Regions from separate parts of the Alteromonas sp. G5_S2_22_S1 genome, predicted to be linked through region 2. Evidence: predicted binding sites of a transcription regulator. Region 2 holds the regulator's gene; each other region holds the start of a gene.

Region 1 (7,132 bases), on a different contig from region 2:
CCGAGAGATGAGCCGTGAATATGAAGCCATTGCTCTAGGCACTATGGTCGCCGGTGGTATTGTAGATGAACCTATTGGCAGACATGCTACAAAACGCACGCACATGGCAGTTCGCGAAATGGGCAAACCTGCAATTACGCACTTTCGCGTTATAGAAAAGTTTAGAGCTTACACCCATTTGCGCTTAAAACTTGAGACCGGACGCACCCACCAGATTCGCGTTCACATGGCGCATATAAAGCATCCATTATTGGGTGATCAGGTGTATGGTGGAAGACCGCGCTTACCTAAAGGTGCATCTGAAGATTTTATTGGGGTACTTCGCGGCTTCCAGCGCCAAGCACTTCACGCAGCGCAGTTGTCGCTTTTCCACCCAGAGACAGAAGAGTGGATGACGTGGAAGGCGCCTTTACCGCAAGACATGCAAGATTTGCTTAAGGCCGTTAAAAAAGATACTGAAGACAATCCTCAGGATATGCTTTAGCGAGTATTTAGACCTATGGCATCGACGACAGCGAACGCTTCTAAAGTTTCGACACTTGAGTTGATTGAACCTGCGTGGGCATGCCCGCCTAATATTGAGGCATACACGACCACGAGAATTGGCGGCGCGAGCCTAGGCGAGTTCGCAGGGTTAAATGTGGGGAGTCATGTGGGCGATGACTTGCTTTTGGTGAAAGCCAACAGGCGTCTTTTGCCCCATAGCGATAAAATTACCTGGCTAGAGCAAATTCACAGTAACCGTGTCGTTGCTTTACCTAGTGTAGATACCACAGCTGACGCGGCTTATTCTGCATCTAAGTCACATTTTTGTGCAGTAATGACCGCAGACTGTGTGCCTATATTGCTTTGTGACAAACAAGGCCGCGAAGTGGCTGCGGTACACGCCGGTTGGAAGGGGCTGGAATCGAATATTATCAGCAATGCAATTGCGCACTTTCGTGCTTCACCGGCAGACGTTATAGCGTGGATTGGCCCTGCTATTAGCGGCCCTTGCTATGAAGTGGACGCCGAGCTAGGCCGCAGGTTTTCCCATATTGACGGCGCTGTAGCGCCCAGTGACCAACCCGGTAAATGCTTATTAGATTTACCGCTGGTGGCGCAAGTTCAACTAGAACAGGCTGGTGTAAAAAGTGTGACGCAAAGTCATTGTTGTACCTATTCAGACGAACATCGTTTTTATTCTCATCGCAGAGCTACCCATCAGCATAAGCGCACCACCGGAAGGATGGTTAGTGTTATCGGTATACGCTAACTCACTGGTGCTGCGATTTTCTTCACAGGTTTAGTTTCAAACTGCGTCAATGTTTGCGCTACATCAAATTCATTGCATTAATTGTTATCATTTGGACTAACTTTTCATTCTCATACTTGAATAGCAAATCACCAGCCTACATAAATAGAACATAACAATTTTTTCATCTATTAGGTTGAGATTATGAGATTAGATAGATTTACCAGCAAATTTCAGCTCGCTATATCCGATGCTCAATCACTCGCATTGGGGCGCGACCACCAATATATTGAACCGGTACACTTGATGACGGCAATGCTTAATCAGCAAGGCGGCTCAGTGCGACCATTGCTCGATCAAGCTAATATCAATGTTAACGCGTTACGTTCTGCACTGAGTCAAGCAATTGAGCGCTTGCCACGAATTGAAGGCATTGGTGGCGATGTTCAGTTAAGCAAAGACAGCGGCATATTACTAAACCTTTGCGACAAAATAGCGCAGCAGCGAAAAGATGAATATATCACTTCTGAAATCTTTGTGCTTGCTGCCCTTGAAGACAAAGGGCGGTTGGGTGAAATTCTCAAGAGCTTAAATATTACCAAAGATGCTATTGAAAGCGCGATAGACGATATGCGCGGTGGTCAAAAAGTAACGGACCCTAATGCCGAAGACGTCCGCCAAGCATTAGAAAAATATACAACCGATTTAACCGAACGCGCAGAGCAGGGCAAGCTTGACCCTGTCATTGGTCGCGACGATGAAATTCGCCGAACTGTTCAGGTACTGCAGCGTAGAACAAAAAATAACCCCGTGCTTATTGGTGAGCCTGGCGTAGGTAAAACTGCCATTGTTGAAGGCCTCGCACAGCGTATTATCAATGGCGAAGTGCCCGAAGGACTTAAAAACAAGCGCGTGCTTTCCCTAGATATGGGGGCACTTGTCGCTGGTGCCAAATATCGCGGCGAGTTCGAAGAAAGGTTGAAAGCGGTGCTAAATGAACTTGCCAAAGAAGAAGGCCGCGTTATTTTATTCGTTGATGAACTGCACACCATGGTAGGAGCAGGGAAGGGCGATGGCGCTATGGACGCAGGCAATATGCTTAAGCCAGCATTAGCCCGCGGTGAACTTCACTGCGTAGGCGCCACCACGCTGGATGAATATCGCCAATATATCGAAAAAGATGCAGCCCTTGAGCGACGCTTCCAAAAAGTATTGGTAGAAGAGCCTAGCGTTGAAGATACTATCGCTATATTGCGAGGTCTAAAAGAGCGTTATGAACTCCATCACTCTGTGGATATTACCGACCCAGCCATTGTAGCGGCGGCAAGTTTATCTCATCGTTATATTAGTGATCGCCAGCTTCCAGATAAGGCAATAGACCTTATCGATGAAGCGGCATCGAGCATACGCTTACAGATCGACTCTAAGCCAGAAGATATGGACCGTTTAGAGCGCCGTATTATACAGCTAAAATTGGAAGAACAGGCGCTTGCAAAAGAAACCGATGATGCCAGCCATAAACGCCTGGAGATGATTGAACTAGAGCGTGAGCAAGCTGAGACTAAATACGCTGAACTTGAAAAAGTATGGCTAGATGAAAAAGATGCGATGCAAGGAACGCAAACCATAAAAGGTGAGCTAGAGCAGGCAAAACTTGATTTAGAAATCGCGCGAAGAGCCTCTGATCTTAACCGCATGTCTGAACTTCAATATGGACGTATACCGGAATTAGAAGCAAAGCTAGAACAGGCTGCGGAAAACGAGACTCGCGAAACCACATTGCTTAAAAACAAAGTAACCGACGTTGAAATTGCCGATGTACTTTCTCGGTGGACCGGTATTCCTGTGGCCAGAATGCTAGAAGGAGAGCGCGAGAAGTTATTGCGCATGGAAGATGTGCTGCACAAGCGGGTGGTTGGTCAAGAAGAAGCCGTTCAATCAGTTTCTAATGCAATTCGTCGCTCACGTGCTGGACTCGCTGACCCGAATCGCCCCATTGGTTCGTTCCTATTTTTAGGGCCAACTGGCGTTGGTAAGACTGAGCTGTGCAAAGCTTTGGCTGGCTTTATGTTCGACACTGAAGATGCCATGATACGGATAGATATGTCGGAATTCATGGAAAAGCATTCGGTTGCGCGTCTTGTTGGTGCACCTCCAGGTTACGTCGGGTATGAAGAAGGTGGCTACTTAACAGAAGCGGTACGTCGCAAACATTATTCGGTTATTCTACTCGATGAAGTGGAAAAGGCGCACCCTGATGTTTTCAATATTCTGTTACAGGTGCTAGATGACGGAAGGCTTACAGATGGGCAAGGTCGCACGGTAGACTTTAAGAATACGGTCGTGATCATGACCTCTAACTTAGGCTCAGACATCATTCAAGACAAGCACAATGAAAGCCAGTACGACGAAATGAAGGGGATGGTAATGAATGTTGTAGGGCAACATTTCAGACCTGAGTTCATTAACCGTGTGGATGACATTGTGGTATTCCACCCACTAGGGAAAGAGCAAATTAAGTCTATTGCTAAAATTCAGCTCGCTTCTCTGAGAGCCAGATTGGCAGACAAAGGTTACAAACTTACTCTGTCTGCTGCGGCAATGGATAAGCTGGCTGAAGCGGGCTTTGACCCTGTATTTGGCGCTCGACCGCTTAAGCGCGCTATTCAAGTGCAGGTGGAAAATCCGCTCGCCCATCAGCTGCTTGCTGGTGAGCTGATACCCGAATCGACCGTTCGAATAGATGCAGACGAGAGCGGGCTCTTTATAGTTAGTAACTAAAAGAAGACGTATTAATCATTACAAAGGCACTTCACTCCAGTGCCTTTTTTATTGCTTTGGTATAACCTTTTCCTTTAGTTTACAGGGAGAAAAAATCTTGTGATGAGTTTTAGGAGTTAAGCATGCAATCAGCCCCAATTATTAACGCATTTAAACGCGTGCTCGGGGAAAGTAATATTGCTGTGGGGCAGCGCCAAACAGAACACTATCGCAAAGGGTGGCGCTCTGGTGAAGGTGAGGCATTAGCCGTCCTTTTTCCGCATACGCTAATGCAGTATTGGGAAGCGCTTAAAGTTTGCGTTGAGTATAATTGTATTATCATCATGCAGGCCGCGAAAACGGGGTTAACAGAAGGCTCTACGCCAAGCGGTGAGGATTACGACAGGCCAGTAGTGGTTATTAATACTTTAGCCATGGATGACATCGTGTTGCTAAACAAAGGAAAGCAGGTTTTAAGTTTTCCTGGAGCAACGTTATTTAAGCTTGAAAAGGTATTAAAACCACTGGGGCGTGCGCCGCATTCCGTAATTGGCTCTTCGTGTTTAGGGGCATCTATCGTTGGTGGTGTTGCCAATAACTCAGGGGGAGCGCTAGTAAAGAGGGGGCCCGCGTATACAGAGTTATCGTTGTTTGCCCACGTAGATCAGAACGGCGAACTCACGCTTGTTAATCATCTAGGCATAGATTTAGGCGAAACGCCTGAAGAAATCATTGGAAATTTGTCGTCGGGCAATTATCCTACAACGCTACCTGCTACGGAAAAAAAAGCGTCAGCGAGTGATTATGTGCACATAGTTCGCGACGTAAACGCCGATACTCCAGGCCGTTTTAATGCTGACCCCACACGTCTTTATGAAGCAAGTGGCTGCGCCGGGAAAATTGCCGTGTTTGCGGTGCGCTTAGACACATTTGAAGTACCTAAAAAAGAACAGACGTTTTATATCGGAACAAACGATGCTGCTGTACTTACGCGCATTCGACGAGAAATTTTGTCGCAGTTCGACAACGTGCCAGAAGTCGGAGAATATCTTCACAGAGAAATGTTCGATATTGCTGATATTTACGGTAAAGATACTATTTTGAGCATTCAGCGTTTAGGCACAGATTCGTTACCCAAAATGTTCGCGTTAAAAGGGCGGGTGGATGGCGTGCTGAATAAGCTACCACTACTACCACCTTATTTTAGTGACAGGGTAATGCAGTTTGGCAGTAAGTTCTTCCCTGACCAGATACCGCAAAGTTTAAGAACTTTCCGCAACAAGTACGAGCATCACTTAATCCTTAAAATGAGCGATGGTGGTATTGAAGAGGCAAAAGCACTGTTATCAAAGCTGTTTACGCAAGAGCAATTAGACGGTGGGTATATTGAGTGTAGCGACGAAGAGGCCGCCAAGGCGTTTTTACTGCGATTTGCCGCCGCGGGCGCAGCGGTGCGTTATCAAACCTTACACCATAAGCAGGTGGGGGACATATTAGCGTTAGATATTGCATTAAGGCGTAACGATGAGTTCTGGGTAGAAAAGCTGCCAGCGCATATCGCCATGCATGTAGAAAAGCCCCTTTATTACGGGCATTTCTTTTGTCATGTTTTCCATCAAGATTACATACTTAAAAAGGGCAGCGACGCTAAAAAAGTAAAAGCGGACATGTTGGCGCTACTAGATAGCAGAGGCGCTAAGTACCCCGCAGAGCATAATGTTGGGCATCTATATGAAGCGGAGGACACTCTGCAGCAGTTTTACAGAGAGCTAGATCCTACCAATACCTTTAACCCAGGCATTGGTAAGATGGAGAAGCATAAACGCAATTGTTCATGCTGTGTTTAGCAAGAGATAAAGAGAGCCCTATAGGCTCTCTAATAATGCTCTAGCTTGTGGACGCCTAAAGAAAGGGCGCTCTACATTTACTGCATACTCTAGCTCTTTCTTCGCTTCCTCAATTCTATTTAGTTTAGCGAGGGTATAGCCTAGGTGGTAGCGAATATTTGGGTCGTTAGCATCCCTGGCAAAGGCATCTCGAAGCATTTTAAGACTGCCTTCGTAATCTCCTTGCAGCGCTTTAATATGCCCGTAAGTATCCAGTATTTTGGCTGAATTAGGCTGCAATTCGTAAGCTTGTCGGGCATAGTTTTTTGCCGTAACCAGCGACGTTTCAATATGCATGATAGCCAAACGGTTATAGGCTTCGGCGGGGTTGAGAAGGTTTGGCTCCTCAATAAGCGCTTTATAAAGCGCTATCGATTCGTCAAATTCTTGAATAAAGAATAAGTACTGAGCCAACAGATTTTTTGCTAGCAGGTTATTCTCATTTTCAGCAATGAGCTTACGAGCAGTACTCAAAAATACATCGACGAACTGTTCGTTCAGTGCGTAGTTGTATATAGCAATAAACGCTTGAGCAAATGTAGAGTCTACGTCCAGTGCTTTTTCGAAAGCCGCGATTGCACGCTCATTGTTGCCCTTATTTGCTTCTAAACGACCTTTCAAGAAATGATAGACCGGGTTTTGCTGCTGGTCTTTAGGAATGCTCGTTAGTAAAGATTGTGCTTTCTCGTTGTTTTGTAGGTCTAATAGCAGACTAGTGTAGCGCAACGTAACAAATGTACTTGAATTCGCTATTTCATAAGCACGTGCCATAGCATCTAAAGCGTCTTCATCGTTGCCAATGCTACGAGCTTGGTCGGCATAGGCAATTAACTTACCTGCATCGTCGTTTATGAAATTTCTTGCAATGCTCAGTGTTTTCTCGGCATCGGCACGCTGGTTATTCCCTAACTGAAGCGCTGCTTTACGAAGAAGGTAGTCAGCATTGTCAAAGTCATCTTTAATAAGCAGGTCTAAATGATACAGTGCATTCTTTGTATCGCCTTGTTGCTGATATAAAGATGAAACGCGCTCTCTCGCTCCGATATTCGAAGGATTAAGCGTTAATATATCAAGGTAAATTTGCTTCGCTTCATCTACATTACCCGCTTTGGTCAAGTTGAAGGCTTTCAGCATTAAGGTTTCATTATGCTGCGGTGACAGCTCAAGAAGTTCTTCTATTAACTGATTAGACGTATCCACGTTTCCTAAGCGACTTTCTGTCGCGGCCAAATTGAATTTAGCCGGAAAAAGG
Region 2 (7,132 bases):
TCGATAAATCAAAAGTTTATGACGACCCGTCACTGCAAGAAGAATTTGTGTTCGAGGAAGGTCAAGATAAACAAATTCAACTGACCCTTGAGGGTATTACGTGTGCTGCTTGTGGCTGGCTTATTGAAAAGCAGCTGTCTAAGGTAGAAGGCATAAAGCAAGTGGCGGTCAACGTACAAGAGCGCCGCGCACTGGTTACTTGGTCTCCATTTCAAATCAAACTTAGCCAAATTCTTTCTACGCTCAAACGAATCGGCTACGTTGGCTCGCCTTTCCACCCCGATGAACACGAAGCCAGCTATAAGCGAGAACAAAAAACATTTTTAAAAAAACTGGGGCTTGCCGGCATCATGACTATGCAGGTGATGATGCTAATGACCGGGCTTTATTTCGACTGGTTCGGGGCTATAGAACTTGAAACTCGTCAGTATTTCTACTGGGTAGCCCTGACACTTACCACCCCTGTAGTGCTTTATTCAGGCAGTACGTTTTATGTAGGCGCAGCAAAAGCCCTAAGTGCAAGAACAGTTAATATGGATGTGCCGGTCTCACTGGCTATTTTCGGCACCTATATTGCGGGAATTCGCTCTACGGTACTAGAGCAAGGTGAAGTGTATTTCGAATCGATCTGTATGTTCATCTTTTTGTTGCTACTCAGTCGCTTTTTAGAGCATCGCAGCCGTCAACGTGCTGCGCAAATATCCGCCAATATGATGCAATACGTGCCTGTGTCTGCCACTAAGCTAGAAGCTAACGACAGCGTAACAGAATGTTTAGCAAAGCAGTTAAAAATAGATGACATTGTACTGGTTAAGCCAGGGGAAACCATTCCCATAGACGGTTTGGTAACACAAGGGAGCGCTGCCGTTGACGAGTCGATGCTTACCGGCGAATTCAATCCGGTGCGAAAGTCAGCCAATAGCACCGTTTATGGCGGTACTGTTTGTCAGGACGGCACATTAACGGTAAAAGTTACTCAGACACTTAAAAATGCGTTGGTAAATCAAATTGTCCGCCTTCAGGCAAGCGCTATGGCGAGTAAGCCTAAAGCGGCACAATTAGCCGATAACTTTTCCCGTTATTTCGTGAGCGCCGTACTGGTTATCTCAGCGTTAACTTACGGGTTTTGGTACGTAAACGGCAGTGACGATGCCTTTTGGATCACTATATCTGTGCTGGTAGCAACCTGTCCTTGCGCGTTAGGTTTAGCCACGCCTTCAGCGCTAACCTGCGCTATGGCGAAATTAAACCGCCAAGGCATTTTGCTAAAACGCGCCGACGCCCTCGAGCAGATCACTAATATCGACACCATAGCATTGGATAAAACCGGCACCCTGACTCAAGGCAAGTTTACGATTTCCAATGCGTGGTTTGCTGACGGAATTGATAGCGAAAGCGCTATGGCGATAGCCTGCGCGCTTGAAGCTCGTTCCGAACACCCAATCGCGAAGGCCTTTAACGGTAAGGTATCACACAAGGTGGATAATTTTACCGTAACGCCTGGGGGTGGCATTAGCGGTGTAATCAATGATACACATTTTTCAATGGGCTCTGCCGCATTTAGCCTGGCTAACTTACCATCATCAGATACTTACCCATCAGCCAATGTATTTTTAACAGTAAAAGGGCAAATCATTGCTGCTTTTGAAGTACGTGACACCCTTCGTGACGATACCCATGAAACTCTAGATATCTTGTCGCAAAGCCATACCCTTGCGGTATTAAGTGGTGACACCCAACAAAACGTTGATACGCTAACCGCGCCTTTGCCCATAAAAACGGCGAAAGGCGGCTTAACACCTGAACAAAAATACGAAGCGGTTCAGCAAATGCAGCAAGGGGGAGCCAAAGTAATGATGATGGGCGACGGCATTAACGATGCACCTGTACTTGCCAGTGCAGATGTTGCCATTGCAGTGGGTAACGCAACGGACGTTGCCAAAACGGCTGCTGACGTTATATTGCTGGGCGATCAACTGTTATCTGTACCAGCGCTAATTAAAACCTCACATCAAGTGAAACAGAAAATAAGACAAAACATCGGCTGGGCTGTGGGATACAACCTTTTAATATTGCCTTTCGCCGTGTCTGGTTTACTTTCTCCATGGATGGCGGTTGTGGGTATGTCATTAAGCAGTATCATTGTAGTTACAAACTCAACGCGACTTTTGAGCAAATAGCATGAGTATTATTTACGTATTAATTCCTATCGCCATCATTATTGTGGCAGTCGCTATTGTCATTTTCTTTTGGGCGGTAAAAACCAATCAGTTCGAGGATTTAGACCGCCAAGGCTATAGCATTCTTTTTGACGATGACTTATCGCCAGAAGAGAAAAAACTGGCCGAACAGCGCAAACAAATACAAGAAGATAAGGCAGCAAAAAGCCAAGAAGATAATGGACGGGATTAATTACTTTTCTGCCTTTCTTATAGGTTTAGCAGGAGGCGTACATTGTGTAGGCATGTGCGGCGGTATTGTTGCAGCGCTTAGAGTGGTATCGCCAAAGGGGGCATCGGTATTGCCCTACACCCTCGCCTACAACATGGGACGCATTACTAGCTATACACTAGCAGGGGCCATTACCGGTGCGCTTGGAAAAATAGCTGCTGACTTCGTACCGCTTGCTAATTATGCCCTCTCTCTTCTAAGCGGCATCATGTTGCTTTTACTCGCTTGTTACTTAGGGAAATGGTGGACGGGTTTATCGGTCTTAGAAAACGCGGGCAAAGGCCTGTTTGCAAAGCTTCAGCCTTTATCAAAACGATTTCTTCCTTTCAAAACGCCGTTAAGCGCGGTTCCCTACGGCTTTGTATGGGGCTGGCTACCATGTGGATTGGTCTATTCAACGCTAACCTGGTCTCTGGCAGCGGGTAATGCATTGCAAGGCGCTGGCATTATGTTTTTCTTCGGTTTGGGAACGTTACCCACATTGTTAGCCGCAAGTGCCGGTAGCCAGTATCTTGTTCAAAGCTTTCAGCACAGCTATGTGAGACAAGTCATAGCTGTGATAATGGCCATATATGCCACTTATCTAATTTATGGCGCATTCATGTGAAAATGCGTGTACTATAATCATGTGTACATTAAGAGAGTCAGTCTTATGAGCAAAGGAAGCGAATTTTCAATACATTGTCAGAACTGTAGTTTCAGTCACCTCTGTTTACCTGTTGCATTGAATAAGACAGAAATAGAGTCTCTCGACGATATCATAGAGCGCAAAAAGCCCCTTCATAAAGGTGATACCCTTGTTCAAACCGGCGATAAGTTTGAGTCGTTATATGCAGTAAGAACCGGGTCATTTAAATCGTTTGTGACTAACTCTGAAGGTGAAGAGCAAATAACGGGGTTTCACTTTCCCGGTGACATCATTGGCTTTGATGCCCTTCGAGAAAACAAGCACCAAAGTTACACAATGGCTCTAGAAACCGCCATGGTGTGCGAGTTGCCCTACGAAACGCTTGACGAAATGTCGATGCAGTTTCCTAAATTACGCCATCAAATTATGAGCTTTATGAGTGCAGAGATTAAACATGATCACGATTTGATAATGCTTCTCAACAAACGCACGGCTGAAGAACGCCTTTTGTATTTTATCTCTCATTTATCTCAGCGTTTTGAAGAACGCGGTTTTTCACACAGAGAATTTCACCTTACGATGACGCGTAACGAGATAGGTAACTATCTTGGCTTAACGATAGAGACCATCAGTCGCTTATTAAGTCGTTTCCAAAAAGAAGATATTATTAAAGTTGATGGTAAACTTATTACGATTGTGGACTTTGAACGCCTTAATACCAAGCTAGAAGTGCTTAACGGCCCGAGTATAGTGTGTAACGGCTAACGTGGTCTAACTCGGTTAAATAGTGTTATCTTCCTAAAAGCGCGCATTCAGCGCGCTTTATAATCCTACTTCCAAAACCTTTTTTACCCATTAGTGCCAATGCCGCAGTCACTATACATTGTTGCTTGCCTTGCAATATAAAATACTTGATCTAAAACAACTTACGTTTTCCACATTGTCGTTTATAGTTAGTAAGAGTTACTGTTGAACGTTACCGTTCACACAGCCACGACCAAACTTCGTATTAGGGGGAGTTATGATTGAGTGTAAACGAATCCTTGCGGTAGTCGATGCCGAGCGAGATAACCAGCCCGCGTTAAGTCGCGCTTATGAATTAGCATCAAAGACCGGGGCCTCTGTAACTGCGATTATGGTGGTTTACGACTTGTCTTATGATATGACCACTATGTTAAGTCCAGATGAGCGAGAAGCCATGCGAGATGCTGTTACCAATGAGCATGCTAAATGGCTCTCTGGGCAGCTTAAAGAACAAGGCTTCGGTGAAACTGACATCGTGGTTGAATGGAACAATCGTGCCTACGAATCGATTATCTATTACACACTTAAGAATCAAATTGACCTTGTTGTAAAAGCCACTAAAAAGCATGACGACCTGGCTTCCGTTATTTTTACACCTACCGATTGGCATTTAATGCGTAAGTGTCCGCGCCCCGTTTTATTAGTTAAAGAGCATGATTGGCCAGAAGGCGGCGAGATCATTGCCGCTGTAAACGTCGGCAGTGAAGACGAAGAACATGCTGCGCTTAACGACAAGATTACCGTTATCGCCAATGATTATGCGGCCTTGCTAAAAGGTAAGGTTAATTTAGTCAATAGCTTCCCTTCTACGCCACTTAATATTGCTATCGAGGTGCCCGAATTTGACCCTGATACCTATCATGACGCGGTAAAAAATCATCATAAGAAAGAAATGAAAAGCCATGCGTTAAAGTACGGCATTGCAGATGAAAAATGTGTTGTCAGAGAAGGGCTACCTGAAAAAGTCATTCCACAAGTGGCAAAGACATTAGACGCCGAACTCGTCATTATAGGCACTGTAGGCCGTGTTGGTCTTTCTGCCGCGCTTATTGGGAACACGGCGGAGCATGTTATTGATGAGCTAAATTGTGACGTATTGGCTATCAAGCCAGACGGATTCGAGTCGCCGTTAAGTGTGTGATGCCATTAACCTTACGAGCAACCTTTTATGCGTAAATTTAAGAATACAGGCATGGTCTAGAAAAGGCCCTTTATTGTATAATGCTTGCTTTATCACGAACCAAGCTAGTTAATTATGAGTTTAGGCACAAGCAGTGCTGATGCGTCGGTACTAAACGCAGCGCAAAGTAAGCAAAAGTACAACTTCAACAAACTTCAGAAGCGCCTTCGCCGCAATGTGGGTAAAGCCATAGGCGATTTCGGTATGATTGAAAACAATGACAAAGTCATGGTGTGTTTATCTGGCGGTAAAGATAGTTACACCATGCTGGACATTTTGTTGTTTTTAAAGAAGATTGCGCCTATTCACTTCGACATAGTTGCGGTAAACCTTGACCAGAAGCAACCAGGGTTCCCTGAGCATGTATTGCCTGAATATCTAGAGCGTATTGGTGTTGATTACAAAATTGTAGAAGAAGACACCTACTCTATTGTTAAAGATAAAATTCCTGAAGGTAAAACCACCTGTTCACTTTGTTCAAGACTGCGCCGCGGTATTTTATATCGCACCGCAAAAGAACTCGGCGCAACAAAAATAGCCCTTGGTCACCACCGTGACGATATGTTGGAAACCTTTTTCCTAAATATGTTTCACGGCGGAAAGCTGAAGTCCATGCCGCCAAAACTAGTCAGCGATAATGGCGAGCATATCGTTATTCGTCCGCTCGCCTACTGTACAGAAAAAGACATCGTAAAATATTCACAAGCCGTAGAGTTTCCTATTATTCCTTGCAACCTATGCGGTTCCCAAGAGAATTTACAGAGACAAAATATTAAAGCCATGCTTCAAGACTGGAACAAACGCTTTCCGGGCCGAATAGAGTCAATGTTTAGCGCTCTTCAAAATGTAGCGCCATCTCACTTAGTAGATAACAACTTGTACGATTTTAAAGGTATTACCACCCAAGATGGCCCCGTTGAAGATGGCGACATTGGATTTGATCAACCTTCTTTTACCACAAACAGCAACGCTGCTTTAGCAACCGAAGAAAGCGCGATTGAAGTGGTAAACATTGTGGAACCTAAATAGATGAAAATAGGACTTGCGTTAGGCGCTGGTGCAGCACGAGGCTGGACCCATATAGGTATCATTCAAGCCTTAGAAAAGCTGGGCGTTAAAATAGACGTTGTTGCCGGCTGCTCCATTGGCGCTTATGTTGGTGCTGCCTATGCAAGTGGCAAGCTGGAAGGCTTAAAAGAGTGGGCGTGTTCATTAAGCGACTGGCAAGTGCTTGCTCTTATGGGAGTTGGGCTTAGGCGTGGTGGCATAGCTAGCGGACAAAAGGTTTTTGACAAGCTTGCTAGCGAGTTTTGTGAATCTAGCTATGAAGATATGCTTAAACCTTTTGCGACCGTGGCTACTGACTTATACACAGGTCGTGAAGTGGTGTTTAACTCAGGTCCTATTGGCGATACCATTCAAGCATCTTGCGCTATTCCTGCCCTCTTTGCGCCCGTAGCTCATGGAGACCGTTGGTTAGTCGACGGTGCGGTCGTAAATCCTGTTCCTGTCAATTTGTGCCGTCAATTAGGCGCAGATTTTGTCATCGCGGTTAACCTAAATGCCGACTTTAGGCCTCTTCGCCTTGAAAAGTTAAGACAGGATCACGAAGAAAATCAGCGTAAGACCGAAGACTTTTTTACCAAAAGCCAAAACGTATTGCGTCAATGGTTTTCCCCCGACAGTAAACAAGATGATAAAAGTATCGAGGATAAAGAAGAGCCTAACGCCGATGCAGCCAAAAACGTTAAAACCGAAGAAGGTATTGCCGCAGATGTTATCGATAAAGTAGAAGAAGAGTTTACCGAAGTTCCTGTCAAGGTAAACAAGCGCAACCCACCGGGCATAATGAGCGTGATGAGCAGTTCATTAGAGATCCTGCAGGCGCGCGTTACACGCTCTCGTCTGGCTGGCGATCCGCCGGATATCTTAATTGAACCTCAGTTGACAGACGTGGGTATTATGGAGTTTCACAGAGCTGAAGAGCTGTGCGCGAAGGGAGAAGAGACCATCGCGCGTTTAGCCGAACAGATTAGATATCAGTTACTTACGTAATAACTAGCTTGACG
Region 3 (7,132 bases), on a different contig from region 2:
CGCTATGACATTGCCGGCAAATATATATGCCGGATTGAAGCTCTGCTTTAGTGTAATGCTTTTTGAAATAGTTACGCCGATGCATTTTTTTGGGGATGAGATGATGAAACGTTAAACGGGTCTGTCTTTTACAGCACGGGCATACGCCTATCTTATTCACCACAATTCACCTTTAATAAAATCTACTTCCGTCTGCATCTAGCTTGCGTATGCCTAATCTCGCTCTCGCTTAGGCGCGCCTATCGCTTACACTTCTATGCCAGTGAGTAAATCCAGTCTTCTTTGCATTACGTAATAACACCAAATAATGATTACGAAGGCGAACTATTATGAGCTTAACCCGATCTATGGGCTTCTCTTGCCCCTACTGTATGGCACCAAACGATGTGGAAATAGATGAAGTTAACGACGTAGGTCAAGTACAGGTTCTTGATTGTCAGGTATGCTGCCAACCCATAGAGTTAACCGCATACCAAGACGCCGACGATATACACATTGAGGCAGAACGAGAGAATGACTAAGCAGTTTACTCGCAGTGATATAGATGCACTAGCGCAGCGCTATCGGGCCAACCTAATTAACAGCCTATCAGGTTTTAAGTCAGCTACCTTAGTTGGGACGAGTGACGGACAAACCAATAACCTGGCTATTGTCAGCTCTGTTGTTCACGTAGGCGCAAACCCTCCTCTTCTTGGCATGATCATGCGACCTCACACAGTAACGCGCGATACACTTAGCAATATTAAGCAACAAGGTTTCTACACACTCAATCATGTCTCAGCTGATTGGGTAGACAAAGCGCACCAAACCTCTGCACGCTACGCGCCAGAAGACAGTGAATTTGATGCCGTAGGCTTAACGCCTGTGTTTAGCGAAACGTTCAGTGCCCCTTACGTTAAGGAGAGTGAGATAAAAATGGGGCTTAAGGTAGCGCAACACTTTACCTTACTAAATGAAACCGAAATGGTCATTGGTGAGATTCAAGAACTTTTTCTGCCTGAAGAAATTATTGATACCGAAGGTTACGCCGATATCGAACAAGCGAAAACAGCGTGCATCTCCGGGCTAGACAGCTATCACGGTACCTCGCGTATCGCACAGTTTGCCTACGCTAAGCCGGGCGTAGATTTATCGCAAAAATGAACCTTTTAGCGCAACTTCGGTCTTATTTGCATCAATAAGGGTTGCTACTGCCATATCGAACTCTGAAGTTTATTTAATCTAGATCAAAGGAAAATACGACTTTTCGTTCGATCTTTTTTCAAAAAGAGATAGTATTTAGATATGTAATAAAACCTGCCTCTTTGGGCAGGTTTTTGCGTTTAAAGCGCCGAATAAAAAAGAATCATTATCGTTTCTATCCCTTAAGGAGAATGTTATGAAATCTGTAAACCGCCGAGATTTCTTGAAGTTATCAGGCTCTACAGTTATAGGTCTGACGCTAGGTGGTGTAGCGTTGCGCGCACAAGCTCAAGAACAGCTAAGTGCCGACGACCCAACAGCGAAAGCATTAAACTACACACCGTCGTCTACCGTTGAAGGTTCAAAGTGCGCTAACTGCATGTACGTGCAGGGAGCTGATGGTGAACAATACCGTCCTTGTAACATTTTCCCTAATAAGCTGGTAAATGCGGATGGCTGGTGTAGTGCTTGGGTTAAAAAGCCGGGCTAAGATAGCGGCCACGCTGATAGACGATTGAAAGCCCTCGATATTATCGAGGGCTTTTTTATTGCTTGAAGGATGTATTCACTCCCTTGCGGCAAATGCTTAACGAGGGTCGCTAAGGCCTGCTTCTATACCTTTTAAACGCGGGTTATCAAAGCGCGTGGGTAATAAACCGGGCTTGATAAAAAAGCCGTGTTTTGCTTCAAAAATGCTGCCTATTTCTAGCACTTTCTTATCTTGCCATTTGCCGCCTATGAAACTAATGCCTACCGGAAGATCTTTTACTTGCCCAGCAGGCACAGTTAAATGCGGATAACCGGCAATAGCGGCCAAATACCCAATACCGATGAAGCCCACTGGTGAGTGGTCGCCATATACGCCATCAATTAAAAATGAAGGGCTATTCGAAGGTGCAACCAATACGTCAACATTGTGCTTTGACAATAAGGCGTCTATACCGTTTTCCCCAGCGGTATCTCGGATAAGACGCAGTGCACGTTTGTATTCGTCACTGTCGATAGCAGAAGAGGCTAAGGACTTCTCAAAGATATCTTGGTCAAATAGCGCTAACTCTCTGGGTGTAGCCTGGTTGAACTCGATGAGCTCAGACAGATTTTTAGCGGGAAGCGATGCAGGAGAGTTCGACAGGTACTCGTTAATGCTGTGATGGAACTCGCTTAGCAACACATTGTATGAATCTGCCCAAAAGGAATCCGGCTGAGAAAAATCACTGATATCTACGAGGGTTGCACCAGATGCTTCCAACTGCTTTAACGCTTTTTCATAAACAGCCAATACGTGAGGGTTATCACCTTGTCGGTAGCGCACCACACCAATACGCTTACCTTTTAAGTCTGTGGCAAGCAGCGACGAAGAGGGGACTTCAAGAAGGTGGTCGTCAGCGTTTTTAGTTGCGCTATCGTTTTTATCGGCGCCAGCCATAACTGAGGCCATTAACCACGCGTCTTGTACACTCGATGTCATTGGCCCAGCGGTGTCCTGGCTAAATGAGATAGGTACAATATGGGTTCTAGAAAGTAAACCTACGGTTGGTTTGAAACCTACCACTCCGTTAATAGAAGCTGGACAGATAATAGAGCCATTGGTTTCCGTACCCACGGCGAGGGACGCCAAGCGCAGCGACATAGCCGCTCCCGAGCCCGACGAGGAACCACAGGCACTTCTCGATAGCATGTGCGGGTTACGAGTAAGCCCGCCTACCGCGCTCCAACCACTTATTGATGATTCAGAGCGAAAATTTGCCCACTCCGATAAATTAGTTTTACCCAGAACAATGGCACCGGCTGCTTTCAGTTTTGCCACAATGGGTGCATTTCGCCCAGTGTTATTGTTAAGTAGCGCCATCGAGCCCGTCGTTGTAGGCAGTTCATCGCTTTCGATATTATCTTTCAGCAAAACAGGTATACCTGCTAACGGGCCCAGCGTCTTGCCGTTCGCCAGTTGCTTATCAATAGCATTCGCTTCTTCTAGCGCATTGGGGTTCACTGACAACACACTATTTACCTTGCCATCTAGCTGTTCAATACGCGCTAAATAACCTTTTACCAAGGCCGCAGACGTAATCTCGCCACTGGCAATAGCCTGTGCTTGCTGATGTGCGGGTTTACCCAAATAGTATTGCGTTTCGTTCGCTTGGTTTGAGTTAGAGGGGGTTGAGTGAGAAACACACGCCGTACAAATTACGGCAGCGACCAGTAAATACCACTGCTTCAACATAAATCTTTCCTTAACGCATAATCCCAGTGCCTGTTTTTTTACTGTTAAACAAAAACAGCAAGTCACAGACGTTAGAGTAATGATAGTTTGTTATACGTTGTATCAGAAATAGTTCACTGGCTACACAATAAAATGTGTATTTACTGAGTTACTGGGGTTGGCAGCTTATAAAGAAGATTATCCAGTTTATATTTATCTAGCAGCTTCTGATAACGCCCATCATCAATAAAAGCGTGAAGCGTGGCGTTAAATGTTGCTCTTAATTCTGGGTCAGGAATGGCGGCACTATAACTAGAGATAGGAAACAGTTCGTGAAAAACAATGTCGTCATCGGCATAGGCACGACTTTCAGACTTAAAGAAATTAAAGATATTTCTATCGAGAATAGCCACATCTACACTGCCTAGCATCAACATGTCTACTTGCCTATCTTGTCTTGCCATCTCTATATAGGTGGGCTGCGCTGAAACAATCTCACCAAAAGCTTCTCCAAGAAGTGACTGAGCGGTTTGAAAAGCAATAACACTTTTGCCACGCAAATCTTCAATACTATTTATTTCAAGCTTTCTATCAGCCCGAGTCACCGCGACGTTTTGATAAATAATATAGGGGTCTGTCAAGATAGCTTCATCTACGCTATGCGCTGAATTTAGCGTTAGGCCAATATCTACCGTGTTATCTTTAAGCAACCTACTCGTTCGCCCAAAGGGAACATAAATAGGAGACAGGCTATGGCCCATATCGGCCAAAATAGCGCGAATTAAATCGACTTCAAACCCCGAGTGCTCTTGTGAAATAACGTAAGGAGGCTTATTCCATCCAACCACCACGTCGACGTCCCTTGCGCTAGAAGGTATGACGGTAAACACTAAACACAGTAAAAAAAGTATACGCATACGGTTCCTATTGGGTTGAAAACCACACAGCCCGCTTCACTATAGGCGTTTTTTAACATCGCACAACTCGACAAAAGATTAACATTTTAATTATTTTTATTTATTAAGAATATGGCCTTGCCTCTTCCCTTACCTAACTTGTATCTTTTGGCTTACTTGCATTTTGTTTCATGCAATCCAAAGGTACAATAGCCTCAAAGGTCTCAACGAACGATAAATATGGCTTGGCTACAACTTAGAATAAACACCTCATCTGAATATGCAGAATCAGTTGGCGATATGCTTAGCGCCAATGGTTCTCAAGCTGTCACCTATGTCGATGCGAAAGACACCCCCATGTACGAACCCAAGCCGGGTGAAATAATGTTGTGGCCGGATACTCAGGTGGTAGGGTTATTTGAAGCGGATGCGGATATGAAAAGCATTCTGCAGCGCTTAGGGAAAGCGAAAGTGCTTGGGCCTGATTTCAAATACAAGCTAGAACCACTTGAAGACAAAGACTGGGAGCGGGAGTGGATGGACAACTTTCATCCAATGCAGTTTGGCGAGCGTTTATGGATTTGTCCAAGTTGGCGTGATGTACCCGACCCCGATGCCGTAAACGTTATGTTAGATCCAGGCCTTGCCTTTGGTACAGGTACACACCCTACCACGGCCCTTTGCTTACGTTGGTTAGACGGCATAGATATGGCCGGTAAAACAGTAGTCGACTTTGGCTGCGGCTCAGGTATTTTAGCCCTAGCAGCATTAAAGTTAGGTGCCGAGCGTGTAGTTGGAGTCGATATCGACCCTCAAGCGTTACAAGCAACGAAAGAAAATGCCCGCCGCAATGGTGTCGAAGACAGGCTCGATGTTTACCTTCCACAAGACCAGCCCGAGCTTGAAGCCGATGTGGTTATGGCTAATATATTGTCGGGCCCGCTTTTAGAGCTTCAAAGCGTGATTACCAACTACTGTAAATCTAAAGGGTTGCTTGTGCTCTCTGGCATACTTGCTGAACAAGTATCAAAGATAGAAGACGCTTACTCACAAGATATTGTTCTAGAACCAAGCGCGATTGATGGCGAATGGGCCAGAGTCTCGGGTTCGAAACGCTAAACCCTCTCGTTAATTCGGCAAATTTTTACACTACCGCCTTTTGCGAAAGGCGGCTTGTATTGAAAAAAACATTCAGAAAAAACAAACCCGCCCTGAATAGTTGTTAATTTTTTTCACATTACAGCCCTTTTAGCACGTGGGCTGTAAGACCTTCGTACAATAATTAAACTAAAAAATGCCGTTAGCTTACTAATGTGACAGTTTTTTTTCACTGTCAAGACCACCAAGTGAAATTTTGTGTGATTTTTAGCCTTTTCAAGTATTGCGAAAACACGTACACTTAGCGCCCCGTTTTAGCCGGGTGTATAATTTCTGTGCAGTTTTAGATGGCGAGCTATACAACTAACAATGCGAATTGGACCTTACGAGTTAGAAAACAATTTGATGTTGGCCCCCATGGCTGGCGTGACTGATAGACCGTTTCGTCAACTATGCAAACGCTTGGGTGCAGGGCTTGTTGTTTCCGAAATGCTTTCGAGTAATCCGAAGGTTTGGAACACTGCCAAGTCACAAGCGCGCATGAACCATGAGGGCGAAGAAGGCATTCGCTCTGTACAGATAGCTGGGGCAGACCCTGAGCTTATGGCTCAAGCAGCACAATTTAATGTAGATAACGGTGCGCAAATCATCGATATCAACATGGGTTGTCCTGCGAAAAAGGTCAACAAGAAGCTGGCAGGCTCTGCTTTGCTTCAGTACCCAGATACGGTGGAGGCAATCGTCAAAGCAGTCGTTAATGCTGTTGATGTACCCGTAACACTGAAAATTCGTACCGGCTGGAATCCAGAAAATCGCAATGGGGTAGAAATTGCCCGCATTGCAGAGCAAAACGGCATACAGTCGCTTGCAGTTCACGGCAGAACGCGAGCTTGTATGTATAAAGGAGAGGCTGAATACAGCACCATACGTCGAATAAAGGCGGCAATTTCAATTCCTGTTATTGCAAATGGTGATATTACCTCTCCACAGAAAGCACAAGAGGTGCTGAATTACACTGGTGCAGATGGCGTAATGATAGGTCGCGGCGCGCAAGGTAAGCCTTGGATATTCAACCAAATCCAACATTATCTTGAAACGGGCGAGAACCTAGCACCACCGCCGCTGTCAGAGCAATATGAGATTTTGCACGAGCACGTAGCCAATGTGCAGGATTTTTATGGCGACATAGCCGGTGTAAGAATTGCCCGTAAGCACGTGGGCTGGTATCTCTCGGAGCACGATACGGATCGTCAGTTTCGTAAAACGTTTAACGCTATCGATGATGCAAATGAGCAACTCGATGCACTAAATGCATATTTTCAAGCGCTGCAGACTCGAGAAACCCGACAGATTTCTCCCGCAGCATAGTGATGACTAACTTAAGAGCAACACAGTATTATGTTCGATCAAAACGTGACTTCACCTTTTACTACGACAGTAACTACGCCTTCACAAACGCAAGCGCAAAAGCCATTGCGTGACTCTGTAAAGCAAGCGGTTAACAAGTACCTAAAGCAATTAGATAACGCAAACATCGACAACCTGTACGAAATGGTACTGGCTGAAGTAGAAGCGCCGCTTCTAGAAGAAGTCATGACTTACACTCGCGGCAACCAAACACGCGCCGCTATCATGATGGGCATCAACCGTGGCACACTTCGCAAGAAGCTTAAGCAATACGGCATGAACTAAGATTCCAAGGGCTTCGCCCACCAAAGAGCACCAATCGGTGCTCTTTTTGTTTCAACACTACAAC

The links. The regulator FNR, encoded in region 2, switches genes on or off when oxygen is low (the NO sensors DNR and NnrR bind a similar motif). The targets are predictions, from matches to a motif close to TTGATCTAGATCAA.
Region 1: the regulator FNR is predicted to act here: its motif matches at 1,309-1,322, upstream of clpB (ATP-dependent chaperone ClpB).
Region 3: the regulator FNR is predicted to act here: its motif matches at 1,217-1,230, upstream of ACTRWF_RS09355 (high-potential iron-sulfur protein).

The regions. Positions count from the first base shown of each region.
Region 1 is NZ_JBQKUJ010000020.1:4,943-12,074, reverse strand. Features, by position in the region: gene rluD (23S rRNA pseudouridine(1911/1915/1917) synthase RluD) at 1-484, shown strand, start outside; gene pgeF (peptidoglycan editing factor PgeF) at 500-1,255, shown strand; gene clpB (ATP-dependent chaperone ClpB) at 1,439-4,015, shown strand; gene dld (D-lactate dehydrogenase) at 4,138-5,841, shown strand; gene prsT (XrtA/PEP-CTERM system TPR-repeat protein PrsT) at 5,860-7,132, opposite strand, start outside.
Region 2 is NZ_JBQKUJ010000005.1:16,188-23,319, reverse strand. Features, by position in the region: gene ACTRWF_RS07270 (heavy metal translocating P-type ATPase metal-binding domain-containing protein) at 1-2,180, shown strand, start outside; gene ccoS (cbb3-type cytochrome oxidase assembly protein CcoS) at 2,182-2,412, shown strand; gene ACTRWF_RS07260 (urease accessory protein UreH domain-containing protein) at 2,399-3,058, shown strand; gene fnr (fumarate/nitrate reduction transcriptional regulator Fnr) at 3,104-3,844, shown strand; gene uspE (universal stress protein UspE) at 4,101-5,024, shown strand; gene ttcA (tRNA 2-thiocytidine(32) synthetase TtcA) at 5,139-6,092, shown strand; gene ACTRWF_RS07240 (patatin-like phospholipase family protein) at 6,093-7,118, shown strand; gene ACTRWF_RS07235 (DUF2987 domain-containing protein) at 7,122-7,132, opposite strand, start outside.
Region 3 is NZ_JBQKUJ010000007.1:14,536-21,667, forward strand. Features, by position in the region: gene ACTRWF_RS09340 (hypothetical protein) at 1-51, shown strand, start outside; gene ACTRWF_RS09345 (zinc ribbon domain-containing protein) at 330-521, shown strand; gene ACTRWF_RS09350 (flavin reductase family protein) at 514-1,143, shown strand; gene ACTRWF_RS09355 (high-potential iron-sulfur protein) at 1,379-1,672, shown strand; gene ACTRWF_RS09360 (amidase) at 1,769-3,403, opposite strand; gene ACTRWF_RS09365 (substrate-binding periplasmic protein) at 3,544-4,299, opposite strand; gene prmA (50S ribosomal protein L11 methyltransferase) at 4,519-5,397, shown strand; gene dusB (tRNA dihydrouridine synthase DusB) at 5,746-6,744, shown strand; gene fis (DNA-binding transcriptional regulator Fis) at 6,775-7,068, shown strand.